2 regions of the Vreelandella sp. ssv genome follow, and region 1 is predicted to be linked to the other one. Evidence: predicted binding sites of a transcription regulator. Region 1 holds the regulator's gene; the other holds the start of a gene.
What was found. Region 1 encodes FNR, which switches genes on or off when oxygen is low (the NO sensors DNR and NnrR bind a similar motif). Its sites were predicted from a motif close to TTGATNTANATCAA; they were not measured.
Positions count from the first base shown of each region.

Region 2: the regulator FNR is predicted to act here: its motif matches at 3,491-3,504, upstream of cyoA (ubiquinol oxidase subunit II).

Region 1 covers NZ_CM182545.1:3,277,136-3,284,544, reverse strand. The annotation lists gene AC5TBW_RS14925 (DUF294 nucleotidyltransferase-like domain-containing protein) at 1-1,518, shown strand, start outside; gene AC5TBW_RS14920 (3'-5' exonuclease family protein) at 1,524-2,177, shown strand; gene ttcA (tRNA 2-thiocytidine(32) synthetase TtcA) at 2,440-3,351, shown strand; gene fnr (fumarate/nitrate reduction transcriptional regulator Fnr) at 3,353-4,099, opposite strand; gene hemN (oxygen-independent coproporphyrinogen III oxidase) at 4,205-5,644, opposite strand; gene AC5TBW_RS14900 (sulfite exporter TauE/SafE family protein) at 5,737-6,432, opposite strand; gene ccoS (cbb3-type cytochrome oxidase assembly protein CcoS) at 6,429-6,674, opposite strand; gene AC5TBW_RS14890 (heavy metal translocating P-type ATPase) at 6,671-7,409, opposite strand, start outside.
Region 2 covers NZ_CM182545.1:964,601-972,009, reverse strand. The annotation lists gene cyoC (cytochrome o ubiquinol oxidase subunit III) at 1-188, opposite strand, end outside; gene cyoB (cytochrome o ubiquinol oxidase subunit I) at 194-2,233, opposite strand; gene cyoA (ubiquinol oxidase subunit II) at 2,237-3,262, opposite strand; gene AC5TBW_RS04490 (DeoR/GlpR family DNA-binding transcription regulator) at 3,565-4,347, opposite strand; gene AC5TBW_RS04485 (outer membrane protein OmpK) at 4,659-5,525, shown strand; gene AC5TBW_RS04480 (NupC/NupG family nucleoside CNT transporter) at 5,694-6,977, shown strand; gene deoC (deoxyribose-phosphate aldolase) at 7,078-7,409, shown strand, end outside.

The DNA.
Region 1 (7,409 bases):
AAGGCGCTGTTTCAGCAGCTATGCCGTCATTATCCTGACTTTAGTAACTTCTTTCGTCAGTCATTGGCTCACAAGGCGCGGTTACTGACTGAAAAGCGCGCTGAAGGTGGTGTCACTATGGCGGGCTTTATGCTGGCTAAGGTCAGCGAGTGTATGCGTGAGCCGCTGCTGATGGCAGCGTCTACTGATATCGCTAGCGCGGTGAAACAGCTTAATGAAAGTCATGCCGACAGCCTGTTGGTAGAGACTCAGGGCAAATTGGGCATGGTGACCAAAACCGACCTGCTCAATGGGTTGGTGTTAGGCGGTCACCCGGTGTCATCACCCGTCGATGAAATCGCCCATTTTAATCTGGTGACCGTCGCACCGGATCAGTACTTGTTTGAAGTATTGGTCTTGATGACACGCCATAAAGTGACACGGGTAGTGGTGCTCGAGCAAAACGCCTTAAAAGGCGTTGTCGAACTCACCGACGTGCTTAGCTATTTCTCAAGCCGCAGCTACGTGGTGAGTTTACAGGTCGAACAGGCGAGCAGTTTAGAGGCGCTGTCGGCAGCCAGCCAGCGTACGCCGGAGCTGGTCAAAGCGCTGATGGCTCAGGGTGTAAAGCTGCGCTTTGCGATGGATCTGCTCGCTGCGCTGAACGGTCGTATTATGAGCAAAGCCTGGGAGTTCACTGTCGATGAGAAGTACCACGAACAGAGTTGCATGATGGTGATGGGCAGCGAAGGGCGTGGTGAGCAAATCCTAAAAACAGACCAGGATAATGGCTTGATTTTAGCCGATGACGCGCAGTGGCCTGATCTTACGAGTCACATGCAAACGCTCACTGACACCCTCATACAGCTCGGTTACCCGCCGTGCCCCGGCAATATTATGGTGTCGAACCCTGAATGGGTGGCCACGGTGTCGCAGTGGAAGAGCAATATTGCTAAATGGGCCAGCGAGCGGGATGGCGATAGCCTGATGAAACTGGCGATTATGCTTGATGCCCATGCCGTGACCGGTAACTCCAGCCTGCTTGAGAGCGTACGAGAAGAGCTATTTGAACGCTGCTCAGGTGATGAACTTCTGCTCTCCTATTTTGCCCGCACGGCGCTGCGTTTTTCCACGCCGCTGACCCTGTTTGGTACGTTGAAAAAGCCCCAGCACGGTATCGATATTAAGAAAGGGGGCATCTTCCCCATTGTTCACGGCGTGCGCACCATGGCTCTTGAGCGGCGGATCAAAGCCACCTCGACCCTGGATCGTTTAGACGCACTGGCTGCCGATGGCCGACTGGACCGTCGTTTTGCCGATGACCTGGGCGAAGCGCTGGCGCTATTTTCCGAGCTGCGTCTCAGGCAGCAGCTCAATGCACTGGAAGCAACCAGCACGTCGCCAGAGGCGAACCGTGCCAATCGCGTGGTGGTGCAAAACCTCTCTTCTCTCGAACGTGACCTATTGCGTGAAGCGCTGCACATTGTGAAAGACTTCAAGCAGCGGCTTTTCCATCGATATCATTTGGAGTATTCGTGACAGGAATGCGGCTATTAGATCGACACGTGGCTCTCTTTAGCGGTTCCTTGCGTACTTTGCTGAGACGCGAAAGCGACCGGCGTCGCTGTGCTGACTCTCACTATGCCTGGCTATTTAACCCCTATATGGGCGATGAACTAGTCGCGCTTGCTTGCACGGCAACGCCCACGGCATCTTCCCCGGTGATCAGTCTGGCAGCGGTGGTGCTCAGCCAGCAGCAGGTGCGCACCAGTCGCGCCTTTGTGCTGACGCTTGGCATACCGGGGCAGGCTGAGAATGCGTCGCTGCGTCGCCATCACTTGCTATGTCAGGCGGGGGAGGTCTCTTGCCCGAGCAGCGACAATTTAAATGCGTTGGTAGAGTTTATCGGCAATCGCCCCATTGTCGGCTGGCAGTTGGACAAGCGGATTGGGGCGTTAAATACATTGCTGAGCGAGCGGCTGGATTTCGCGCTGCCCAATGCCCAGGTCGATTTGGCAAAGCTGCACCAGCGCCAGCTGCGGCGTTTGCACCCTGAGGTCGATGCACCCAGTAGCTTTACCCAGGCGCTGGCGTGCTGGCAGGTGCCCTCGATGGGCATGCAAAGTATGTTAGGCGAAGCGACGGCAAGCGCGCTGCTGTATATGCGTCTGCAGCGGGTGATGGCAGAGGCAGCTTAGTGGCAGCTATCGTGGTGCAGAGGGAAGGTTTCCGCGAGGGCACTGTGACCCCATCCCTGGGCGCTACTTTTTCCATCCCTGGAAAAAGACCCTCGCTTCAACCTACCCTCTCACCGAGTACGGTTTAATCGTCAGGGCAGTCATTTTACATTGCGATATCTTGGGTGGTTCTCTCTGAGTAGTTGGGTCTGGGCGATGAGTGTTGTTAGAATAGCAGCCACTTTTTTCTTGAATGCCTTCCACCCTCGGCAGTGCTTATACCATGCAATCTCTTGATCATTTTGACCCTGCTCACCTTGGAGCCTCCCAAGCTGACGTTGAGCGCGACCAGCCTGAGCTGGCTGATGTTAAGCAGAAGCGTGAATTTAACAAACTGCAAAAGCGCCTGCGCCGAGATGTGGGCAATGCCATTATTGATTACCAAATGATCAATGAAGGCGACCGTGTGATGGTGTGCCTCTCCGGCGGCAAAGACAGCTACACGATGCTGGAGATTTTGCGCAATTTACAGCGCAACGCACCGGTTAATTTTTCGATAGTGGCGGTCAATCTAGATCAAAAGCAGCCCGGTTTTCCTGAACACGTGCTGCCAGCTTATTTGGATAAACAGGGCGTGGAGTATCACATCGTCGAGCGTGATACCTATTCGGTGGTGAAGGAAAAAACGCCAGAAGGCAAAACGACTTGCGCACTCTGTTCACGCCTGCGCCGCGGTTCGCTGTATGGTTTTGCCGAAGAGATCGGTGCCAACAAAATTGCATTGGGCCACCACCGCGAAGATATCCTTGAAACCCTGTTTCTCAACATGTTCTTTGGGGGCAACTTGAAAGCGATGCCGCCCAAACTGCTCTCCAATGATGGCAAAAATATTGTTATTCGACCGTTGGCTTACTGCAAAGAAGCGGATATTGCTGAATTTTCTCGGTTAATGGAGTTTCCGATTATTCCCTGCAATCTCTGCGGCTCCCAGCCCAATATGCAGCGCCAAGTGGTCAAAGAGATGCTCGCCGAATGGGATAAGAAATTCCCCGGCCGTCTAGAAAGCATGTTTAAAGCGGTGACTAATATTGCGCCTTCCCAGTTGGCAGACCGCAGCCTATTCGATTTTGAAGGCTTAGAGGCCAAACAGGCGGAGCTGCTGGCCGGGCGTATCCAGGCATTTAACGTTAGCTAATTCAGCTAACCGTTTGTTCTTCCTCCTCGGCGAGAGTAATCAAGCGCTGCATATCGAGAATATTGACCTCTCGCCCAGAAACCGCCACCACGCTCTGCTGTTGAAAGCGGCTTAAAATACGGCTGACGGTTTCCACCGCTAAGCCCAGGTAGTTGCCGATATCGGCTCTGGGCATTGATAGGCGAAAGCTGTAAGGCGAGTAGCCCCGGCGACGAAAACGATCCGAGAGGGTGATCAAGAAGCTCGCTAGCCGCTGATCAGCGGTTTTACGTGACAGCAGACGCATCATGCGGCGGTCATCGCGTAGCTCCTTGCTCATGCTGCGATACAGCTGGCCGCGCAGTTCGGGCAGCTCCTCGGAGAGTAAATCCAGGCGGTCAAAAGGAATCTCACAGATAGTGGTCGTTTCCAGGGCGATAACGCTGCCGGGGTAGTGCTCTTCATCAATTCCGTCCAGCCCCACCAGCTCACTGGGCAGGTAGAAGTTGGTCAGTTGCTCGCTGCCATTCCCCTCCGCCGTCACCTGCTTCAAGCTGCCTGAGCGAACCGCATACACGCTGGTGAAGGCGTCGCCCTGGCGAAACAGTGGCTCGCCCTTTTTCAGCGGTGCCCGGCGGCGAATAATGGCATCGAACTGCCCGATATCATCTAGCTCAAGGGCAAGCGGCAGGCACAGCGAGCTCAGGCTGCAGGTCTGGCAACGAGCTTCATGGAGTAGCGAGCGTCGTCGGTTCATGGGATCCAACATGCATAGCTCCTTGAGTAGCGTTCAAGAGAAATTTTACGTTATCCGTGCCGTACTAACAGCTGCATCCATTATTATGGAAGCTTCATGTGGTTAGCGACAGCCCGATTACACAATCTTTGAGTAGTGCTGCCCCGTTTGCCCAGCAAAATGGGCATCAAACGCCATGGCTAAATGGCGAATCAGCAAGCGACCCATAGGGGTTACGCTAAGCTGATCGCCGCTCCGGGTCAGCAGACCGTCGCGCTCGGCGCTTTGTAAGCTCTCCAGCGCCGGTGCAAAGTAGCGGGGAGCATCGATGTTCCAGCGCTGACCAACGGCGGACAGGTCGATGTGCATATCGCACATCAGTCGTTCAATCACGTCTCGGCGGATCAGGTCATCATCACTCAGGCGCAGCCCGCGCACCGTCGCCAGTTGGCCTTGGTCCAGTGCCGCTTCATAACGGGCCAGGTCACCAGGATTCTGCGCATAGACACTGCCTACCCGTGAAATGGCGGAAACGCCCAGCCCTACCAGATCACACTGGGCATGGCTGGAATAGCCTTGAAAGTTGCGCTGCAGCGAGCCTTCGCGCTGAGCAATGGCTAAGCTGTCATTGGGACGAGCAAAGTGATCCATCCCGATATGCACGTAACCTGCCGCCGTAAGCATCTCAATCGTGGTGTGCAGAATCGCCAGTTTCTCGTCGCTGCCCGGCAAGTCATCGACGTTAATACGTCGCTGGGGGGTAAAGCGCTCAGGCATATGGGCATAGTTGAAGACCGAAAGCCGTGCGGGGTTCATCTCAATGACCTGACGAAGGGTATTCGCAAAGCTCTTTTCGGTTTGAAACGGCAGGCCGTAGATTAAATCGAGATTGAGAGAGCGAAACCCCAGCCGATGGGCTTCATCCATCAATGTTTCGGTGAGGACTCGCGGCTGAATGCGGTTAATGGCTTTCTGCACCAGTGGGGCCAAGTCCTGCACCCCTAAACTGATGCGGTTGAAGCCAAGCGACTGCAGGTGTCGCAGGGTAAACACATCCGCTTCGCGAGGGTCTATTTCAATCGCGTAATCGCGCTGAGAAGACGATGAAAGACCAAAGCGCGCATCCAGTCGATCAATCAGGTCGCCCATCTGATTCAAACTCAGAAAGGTTGGTGTGCCGCCGCCCCAGTGCAATTGCTCCACCGGACGTGAAGTATCCAGATGCCGTGCAATCAGCACCATCTCACGGTCGAGCCGGGATAAGTAAGGCTCAGCCAGAGCGGTGTTTTTGGTGGCGATTTTATTACACGCGCAGTAAAAGCAAATTTTACGGCAGAAGGGAATATGCACATAGAGCGATAGCGGGCGTTTGCCAGCATTACTTTGCTCAAGCGCCTGAGTCAGATCTCCGGGGGTAAATCGGTCATCAAACGACAGCGCCGTGGGGTAGGAAGTATAGCGTGGGCCGCTGGTGTCATAGCGGCGCAGTAAAGTTTTATCCCACACTGCCTGATCGTTGGCTGGCCTGGTCATGGTGGAAGTCTTCGTAGAAGAAGCCGCAAGGGCATGAACGGGCATGAAGAGAGGCTCCGGCGTAAAGGGCTGTGTAGCAAAGAAGATCAGCACCAGCCTAACGCGCAGAGACGCAATAAACGTTGAGCCATGTCATGTTAGTGAAGGTTATGTGCCGTGAGTGACCAAAGCTGCCACAGGGCAAAGGCAATAATGGACAGCGCGGCCACGCTGCGTGTCGCCGGATGACGAATCAGGTGGCTCAATTGGCGCGCCGCAAGCCCAGTGGCCAATAGCGCGGGCAGCGTGCCAAGTCCAAACGCCCCCATCAGCAGTGCCCCCTGCAGCGGGTCGGCAATCGCCAGACTCCAGGCCAACATGGAATAGACCAGCCCGCAGGGGAGCCAGCCCCATATTGACCCCAGCGCGAAGGCCTGGGGTAAATGAACGACCGGCATTAAACGCCGTCCCACCGGCTCAATAAACCGCCAGAGACGGCGTCCGACGGCTTCAACCTTGAGCAGCCCCTTCCACCAGTTGGCGATATACAGCGCCATCAGTATCAGCATCAGCGCCGCAAATACCTGCAGCAGCATTCGTGCCGTGGCAGAGAGTGAAAACAGCGTGCCCAGCAGGGCCACCAGCGCGCCTGCGCTCATATAGCTAGTGATACGGCCTGCGTTATAGCTGAGCAGTAGGCCGCTCATACGCGCCGGGTGGCGCATGCTGGGCGGGACGGCAAAGGTGAGTGCACTCATGATGCCGCCACACATGCCAATACAGTGGGCGCCCCCCATCAGGCCAAACACGAACGCCGCCAGTAGCGGTGGCAGGTCGAGGCCGGTTGGATTCATGGTCGCGGCTCTTGGTCGTCGGGTGCGTTTTTATCTGCCGAAGCGGCGGGTTTTTGCTTGGCTTGCTGTCGTTGGCGACGCTGTTCTGGGGTGAGGTCGTTCTCGTCCTCATCGAACAAAATGCGGTGCGCCGGGCCTTCCAGGTCGTCGAACTGATCGTTTTTGACCGCCCAGAAGAATGCCCAGACGGCGAGGCCGAGCAGAATCAGTGAAAGCGGAATAAGCAGATACAGAATCGTCATGCGGTTACCGGTGTTGAAGCGCTAAGTGCGGCGGCAGGCTTGGCACGCCAGCGTGAAAGCCGCAGGGCATTACCGACCACCACCAGTGAGCTGAGCGACATGCCAATGGCTGCAAGCCAGGGAGGCACCAGCCCCATTGCCGCCAGCGGCAGCGCCGAAAAGTTGTAGCATACTGACCAGATCATGTTCTGGCGCATGATACGCCGGGTGGCGCGGGAAATCTCAATGGCCTCGAAAATCCGCATAAGACGTGGGCTGAGCAGCACTGCGTCGGCGCGGGTGCGGGCCAGATCCGTCGCGCCATTCATGGCAATCGCCACATCGGCACCGGCTAACACCGGCACGTCATTGATGCCGTCACCAATCATCACCACGGTTTCGCCGGCGGCTTGAAGCTCTTTCATTCGGGCCAGCTTACCCTCTGGGCTGATGCCTGCGTGCCAGGTAGTAATGTTGAGCTGGTTGGCCAGGCTTTCCACGGCATCCTCAGTATCGCCGGAGAGCAGCTCCACGTTTAGCCCGAGGGCCTGGAGGGCATTGATCGTGGCGGCGGCATCATCGCGGACGCCGTCATGCAGACCAAACCAGGCACTGGGTTCGCCGTTTTCGCTAAGCAGCAACCACTGGCCTCTGGCAGGCGCCGAAATGGCTTCTCCAGCGGCAAATTCTGGTTTGCCCAACTTCCAGCGCGCGCCATTTAGCGTGCCCTCTAGCCCTTGACCGGTATGGCTATGA
Region 2 (7,409 bases), 2.0 Mb from region 1:
AAAATGTCGGCCGCGGTTGGGCCCGCCGCCGTGCCCTTCATCAGCACGGCGTAGGTGGCGAACAGTGACCCGAAGATCACCAAGTCGCTCATTAAGTAGACCCAAAACCCAAATAGCTTGGTGCCCGTAGCATCGTGATGCTCGTGGGGCTCGGCTGATGCGTCGTGATGTAACGTATCCGTTGCCATTATGCTTACACCTCCACGTACTGTTGATGCTCACGTTTGCTATCTTCATCGTCAGCAGACGGCTTGTAGGGATCAGATTTTTTAATGCGTTGCTGGTGTGCACGTTCGATACGCTCAACTTCAGCCGCAGGTACGTAGTAGTCGATATCGTCGTTGAACACCCGCGCCATAAAGCTCACGAACACACCTAACGCGCCTACAGCGGCCAACCACCAGATATGCCACACCAGCGCGAAACCAATCACTAAGGCGAACAGACTCATCACCGGGCCTGCTACGGTGTTGCGCGGCATATGAATATCGGTATAGGGCGCTTCTTCAAGCTGCTCCTCGCCACGCTGCTTCTGCGACCAGAAGCTGTCGATATCGCCCACTTCCGGCAAGCGTGCAAAGTTGTAGAACGGCGCGGGAGAAGAGGTAGACCATTCCAGGGTACGGCCATCCCAGGGATCACCGGTGACATCCGCGTTCAGCTTGCGGTCACGGATACTCACCCAGAACTGGATGATGGTGCAGGCAATGCCCAGCATAATAATCACTGCGCCCACCCAGGCCAGAATCATCCAAGGCTGCCATTCGGTATTGGCATAGGACTGCATACGGCGAACGGCGCCGTAGAAGCTCAGCACATACAGCGGCATAAAGGCGACATAGAAGCCGACAAACCAGCACCAGAACGAGCGCTTGCCCCATTTTTCGTCGAGCTTGAAGCCGAACGCTTTGGGGAACCAAAAGGTAAGCCCCGCCATCATGCCAAACACCACACCGCCAATGATCACGTTGTGGAAGTGGGCAATCACGAACAGGCTGTTATGCAGTACAAAGTTAGCCGCAGGCACCGCCAGCATCACGCCTGTCATACCGCCCAAGGTAAAGGTGATAATAAAGCCTAAGGTCCACAGCACTGGCGACGTTAGCTCTAAGCTGCCACGGTAAATGGTGAACAGCCAGTTGAATACTTTTACCCCGGTAGGGATAGCAATAATCATGGTCATAATGCCGAAGAAGGCATTAACGTTGGCGCCCGCGCCCATGGTGAAGAAGTGGTGCAACCAAACAATAAACGACAGCAAGGTGATCGCAATCGTTGCCCAGACCATGGTCATATAACCAAACAGCCGCTTACGGGCAAAGGTCGAGATGACTTCAGAGAACACGCCAAAGGCAGGCAGAATCAGGATATAAACTTCTGGGTGACCCCACGCCCAGATGAGATTGACGTACATCATCATGTTGCCGCCAAAATCATTGGTAAAGAAGTGCATACCTAGGTATCGATCCAGCGTTAGCAGTGCAATTGTCGCGGTCAGAATCGGGAACGAGGCGATGATCAACACATTGGCGCACAGCGATGTCCAGGTGAAGATCGGCATGCGGAACATGGTCATGCCTTTGGTGCGCATTTTTAAAATGGTGACGAAGAAGTTGATACCGGTGAGCGTCGTGCCTATCCCGGATATCTGTAATGCCCATATCCAGTAATCGACCCCCACCCCGGGACTAAACTCGATCCCCGATAAGGGCGCATAGGCAAGCCAGCCGGTTTTGGCGAATTCGCCCACCACCAAAGAGATATTGACCAATATTGCCGCCACGGCAAACAGCCAAAAACTTAAGTTATTCAGGAAGGGAAAAGCGACGTCGCGGGCACCAATTTGTAGTGGCACCACCAAGTTCATCAGGCCGATGACCATGGGCATGGCGACAAAGAAGATCATGATCACGCCGTGGGCGGTAAAGATCTGGTCGTAGTGTTCGGGCGGCAAATAGCCCGCTGCATCCCCGGCGGCCATGGCCAACTGGGTACGCATCATAATCGCATCAGAGAAGCCGCGTAGCAGCATGACCAGCGCGACGACGAAGTACATGATACCGAGCTTTTTATGGTCGACGGAGGTAAACCACTCGTTCCATAGCCAGCCCCATTTACGGTAATAGGTTAACAAACCAAACAGTGCGATCCCGCCAATGGCCATAACGGCCGCCACGACCATAATGATCGGCTCGTGGTAGGGAATTGACTCTAAACTGAGTTTTCCAAACACGGCTTAACCTCCCGCTTCAACGCTAGAGGAGTGACTGCGCATGGCATTATCCTGACTAGCATGGTTGTTGGTGACATGGCCTGATTGGGCCGCATGATCAGTCGCTTGAGCGCTCTCGCTATCGTGGGAATCAGCATGGTCGCTGCCCATCTGATGGTCATCGCCCATAGCGTGCTCGCCACCGGTGTGGAAGCTTTTCACAATGCTTTCATAGAGCGACGGCGAAATAGCCGAGAAGTACTCCACCGGATTCGATTCGCTGGGCTCGGCCAGTGCTTCGTAGCCTTCGGGGTAGGTCAGCGTATCTGAAGCGTCGCGTACCGTTTCGACCCAGGCATCAAATTCAGCTGGGGTGGTCACTTTGGCTTCAAAGGTCATGCCCGAGAAGCCCGCACCACTGTAGTTGGTGGAACGTCCTGGGTAGCTGCCAATTTCATCGGCGATAAGATGGACATCGTTATCCATGCCCGCCATGGCGTAGATTTGGCTGCCAAGATGCGGAATGAAGAAGGCATTCATTACCGAGCCGGAACTCACCCGAAAGCGCACCGGGGTATCCACCGGGAAGGCCAGTTCATTAACGCTGGCAACGCCTTGCTCGGGATAGATAAACAGCCACTTCCAGTCTAGCGATACGGCCTGAATCTCGATCGGCGTCACGTCGCTTTCCAGCGGCTTGTGCGGGTCAAGGCTGTGGGACGTTTTGTAGGTCAACAAAGCAAGAACCGCGATGATGGCGCAGGGTACGATCCAGATCACCGCTTCAATCGCATTGGAGTGAGCCCAATCGGGCAAGTATTTAGCGGCGTTATTACTGCGCCGATAGCGCCAGCCAAACAGTAGCGTCATGGCAATGACAGGAATAACCACAATCAACATCAGGCCAAAGGAGGTCAGAATCAGCGTGCGCTGCTCAGCGCCAACCTGGCCTTTCGGGTCTAGCAGCGCTGAACTACAGCCTGCCAGAAACAGACACAGCGCAAGCAGCACTAGTGTGCCTCGCCTGCGCCATAGTGAGCGTCGTTGCATGGTGTGATCTCGTAAGAGGTTCAATAAAAACTAACCAGTCACGCCATCAAAAGCGTAGCAGGCTAACTAACACCCCATACTTTTCCCAAAACACGCTCAAAAATGGCTAACGATAGCGCTGAGCGTCATTGCTCCGGGAAAAATATGCGCCACCGAGTGGGGGTTGGCGACGGATCTCACTGGCTTAAGCCTTGAAGGCTTAAGCCAGTGAGACGAAAGCATTTTCTATTGATCGAGATCATGAAAGAAGTGGCGCATTGCCGCACCCTAGATATTGACGACTCAGAGTACCGGGCAAACAATCACGCCACTGTTATTTCAGGCACGACTATTTCAGGGACAGCGCGTCCGTTGTCGTTAAGCAATTGCGGCGCGCCCTCTTCATCGGTGACAACTACATCAAAGTCGTCCAGTGCGGCGAAATAGGCAGGACGCACCACGCCAAACTTGCTGGCATCCACCACGAGCAGGCGTTGCATGGCGGTGGCAATAGCGGCTTGTTTCGGGGCGACTTCATGAAAGTGGAAACAGCTCACACCTCTTTCCAGGTCTACCCCTGCCGCGGAGATTAGTGCTTTATTAATGCCTAAGCGCTCAATAGCTGCCGCCATATTATCACTGCCAAACGACTGCGAGGCGGCATAAAATAGCCCGCCCAATAGCACCAAGCGTACGTTCGGAAGCGCGGAAACCGCATTGGCGACGTTAAGCGCATAGGTCACCACCGTCAGCTCACGAAAATGACTTAACTGGCTCAATAAGGGAATCAGCGTTGAGCCACAATCGATAAACAGCGTATCGCCCTCTTCGATAAAGGCCAGCACACGTTGGCAGAGGCGATACTTCGCCTGATAGTGGCTAGCCTGTTGCTCAGTTAAATCATAAATCGGCGTTACGCCCGGATAGTTTGCCATCACCAAGCGCCCACCCAGCAGGGTCATCGCAGTAGGCTGGGTAGTGAGATCGCGACGGATCGTCATTTCTGACACATCGCACAGTTCTGCAGCATCGCGCAAATGCAGGGTGCCGCCACTGGCTAGCGCTTCCTGAAGTTTGGCTAGGCGCTGAGCGCTGCGGCCATTCATGGTGGGCATCTTCTGGCAAACCCTCTTGTTGTGATTAGCGCAACGTAAGCCTTGTCAGTTGCGTCAATGCTAGTTTCTATGCTGCGCGAGTAGGGTCGGAATTTCCACTGCCATGACGGCTAAAACTGCTCATAGCGAAAATTACGATAGCTATATGACATTTAAATAGCGTTGATGTGACAACACTTGCAAATCAACGTTAGAAAAATAACACTAAATGTTATAATTTTAACATTAGCGCCAGCCCGCACGACTAAAACCTCGGATAGCCAATCTCAAATGGCTCCGCGATAACCATTGTTGAGGCTTACATGACTGCTCGTACACTCTTGCGTACCCCACTTCGTACGCTGACTCGCTCTTCGTCTCTTATCGCGCTTGGCGCTGGCGTATTAGGGGCGACGATTGCCACACCGCTAATGGCAGATGAGGCTGCTCAGCCGCACCCCCTTGATCGGCTGTGGTCATTCGCCAACGTCTCGGTTAACTACCTTGACTGGTCGAACGGAACCGAAGCACGCACCGCCTCCAACGCGGCGAAAAGTGACTTTATGTTTCTCGAAATCGAAGGCGGCGCAGGCTTTAGCTGGGGCGAATTTTACGGCTTCTTTGATTTCGAGAACCCCACCAACGACCAGTTCGATGAATCCAGCGGCGGCAAAGACAACTTTCGCACCGCGGGTAAAATAACCTCGCACATTTATCTGGGCGACAGCCCGCTGTCGATTTATGCCCACCTTTACGACTTCCGCGATTACGGTTTTGAAAGCCGTGAGCAGGATCAGATTTTGGGCTTGGGCTACCGCACCACCTTTGACAACGGTCTTTGGTTCAAACCGTTTATTGGTGCCGCGCGGGTGCAAAGTAACAGCTACTCCGGCATGAATGGCTATATGGCAGGTTGGGTCGCGGGTTATGATTTCACTGCGCTCAACCAGAATTTCAGCGTCACCAACTGGCACGAGCAGACGTTTGGCCGTGACGATGAGTACCTGGAACAGAACTATGTAGGCGAAAAAGCAGGCAGTGTAGGCACCAACGGTGCACTGAGCCTGTGGTGGCATCCGAGCGACTTGATCACCACCGGCGTTCAGTATCGCTACTCTGACAATAAGTTGGGCACCCCCAACAATTACCAGAACGCGATGATCTACTCCGTCAAGCTCAACTTACTTTAATCGATTTAGGAGCCTCTGATTAACGTGATGAGCGCAGGCTAGACAAGGCAAAAATCAACGAAAAGGCGGAGTTTACTAGCAGTAAATGAGCACTTTGAGGCGATTTTTAACGCCGTATAGGCAAGCGCAATAGTTAATCAGAGGTTCCAGGACTCGAAGGATCCACTTATGACACTCCTTATGAGCTTGGTGGGTATGGTCACTCTGGTGGCCATTGCCCTAATCTTCTCTTACGACCGTAAATCTATCCGGCTACGTACTGTGCTGGGGGCCTTTGCCATTCAAGCGGGTATCGGCGCCTTTGTACTGTATGTACCGTTTGGCCAAGCGGTGCTGCAGGCCATTTCTTCAGGCGTTAGCCAAATATTGGTATATGCCAACGACGGTATCGGCTTTCTGTTCGGCGGCTTAGCCGACGTTGAAAACGTTGGCTTTGTGTTTGCTATCAAAGTACTGCCGGTCATCATCTTTTTCTCCTCACTGATTGCCGTGCTCTATTACATCGGCATTATGCAGTGGGTGATTCGTATCCTGGGTGGTGCTCTGCAGAAAGCGCTGGGCACCTCTCGGACAGAATCGCTCTCTGCGACCGCGAATATCTTCGTCGGCCAGACCGAAGCGCCGCTGGTAGTACGCCCATTTATCGCCCGTATGACGCCTTCACAGCTATTTGCCGTTATGTGTGGTGGTTTGGCGTCTGTCGCCGGTTCGGTGTTGGCGGGTTACGCAGCGCTGGGTATTCCCATGGAGTACCTGGTAGCCGCCTCCTTTATGGCGGCGCCGGGCGGGTTGCTGTTCGCCAAGCTGATCATGCCGGAAACCCAAGACGTTACCGACAGCGACAGCGTTACCAAGGTGGAAGAAGAGATTGAGGCCCAGGAAGATAAGCCCGCCAACGTGCTGGACGCCGCGGCATCGGGCGCTACGTCGGGTCTAATGCTGGCCGCTAACGTGGGCGCGATGCTACTCGCCTTTATCGCCCTAATTGCGCTGGTCAATGGCATTCTCGGCGGCGTTGGTGGCTGGGTGGGCTTTGACTCGCTGAGCCTGGAGCTGATCTTGGGCTGGCTGTTTGCCCCACTCGCGTTCCTGTTGGGTGTACCCTGGGAAGAAGCGACTCTGGCAGGCTCGTTCATTGGCCAGAAACTGGTGGTTAACGAATTTGTCGCCTACATCAACCTGGCGCCCTACATTGATGGGGAACAGGTGGTGGCTGCCACGGGTCAAATGATGACACCGCACACCATGGCGATTTTGTCTTTCGCGCTGTGTGGCTTTGCTAACCTCTCCTCCATTGCGATTCTGCTGGGCGGTCTGGGAAGCATTGCACCTACTCGTCGTAAAGAGATTGCCCGCTTTGGTGTCAAAGCCGTATTGGCCGGTACACTGTCCAACTTGATGTCGGCTTCGATTGCTGGCTTCTTTATTGCGCTGAGTGGCGCGTCTGCATAGCGCCTGTATGCTGAGTGCAATAACGGCAACTTAACGCATCGGGCACTGCGGTTTCATCCGCAGTGCCCGTTTTTATCTTTTACTGATTTGTGAGAATTCCATGACCGCGACTGTCTCCCCTCATATCGTCCAAGCCGCCCGCCAGGCACTCACCCTCATGGACCTGACGAGTCTGAACGACAGCGACACGGACAGCTCCATTGAAGCCCTCTGCCAGCAGGTCAAAACGCCCTTTGGCACCCCTGCCGCTGTTTGTGTCTATTCGCAGTTTATTGTCACGGCCCAACGCGCGCTGACTGCTCACACTCTCAATGACCAGGTAAAGATTGCCACGGTTACCAACTTCCCCGACGGTGGTGACGATATCATGGGCGCTGCCCGTGAAACCCGCGACGCCGTTGCATCCGGTGCCCATGAAGTCGATGTCGTATT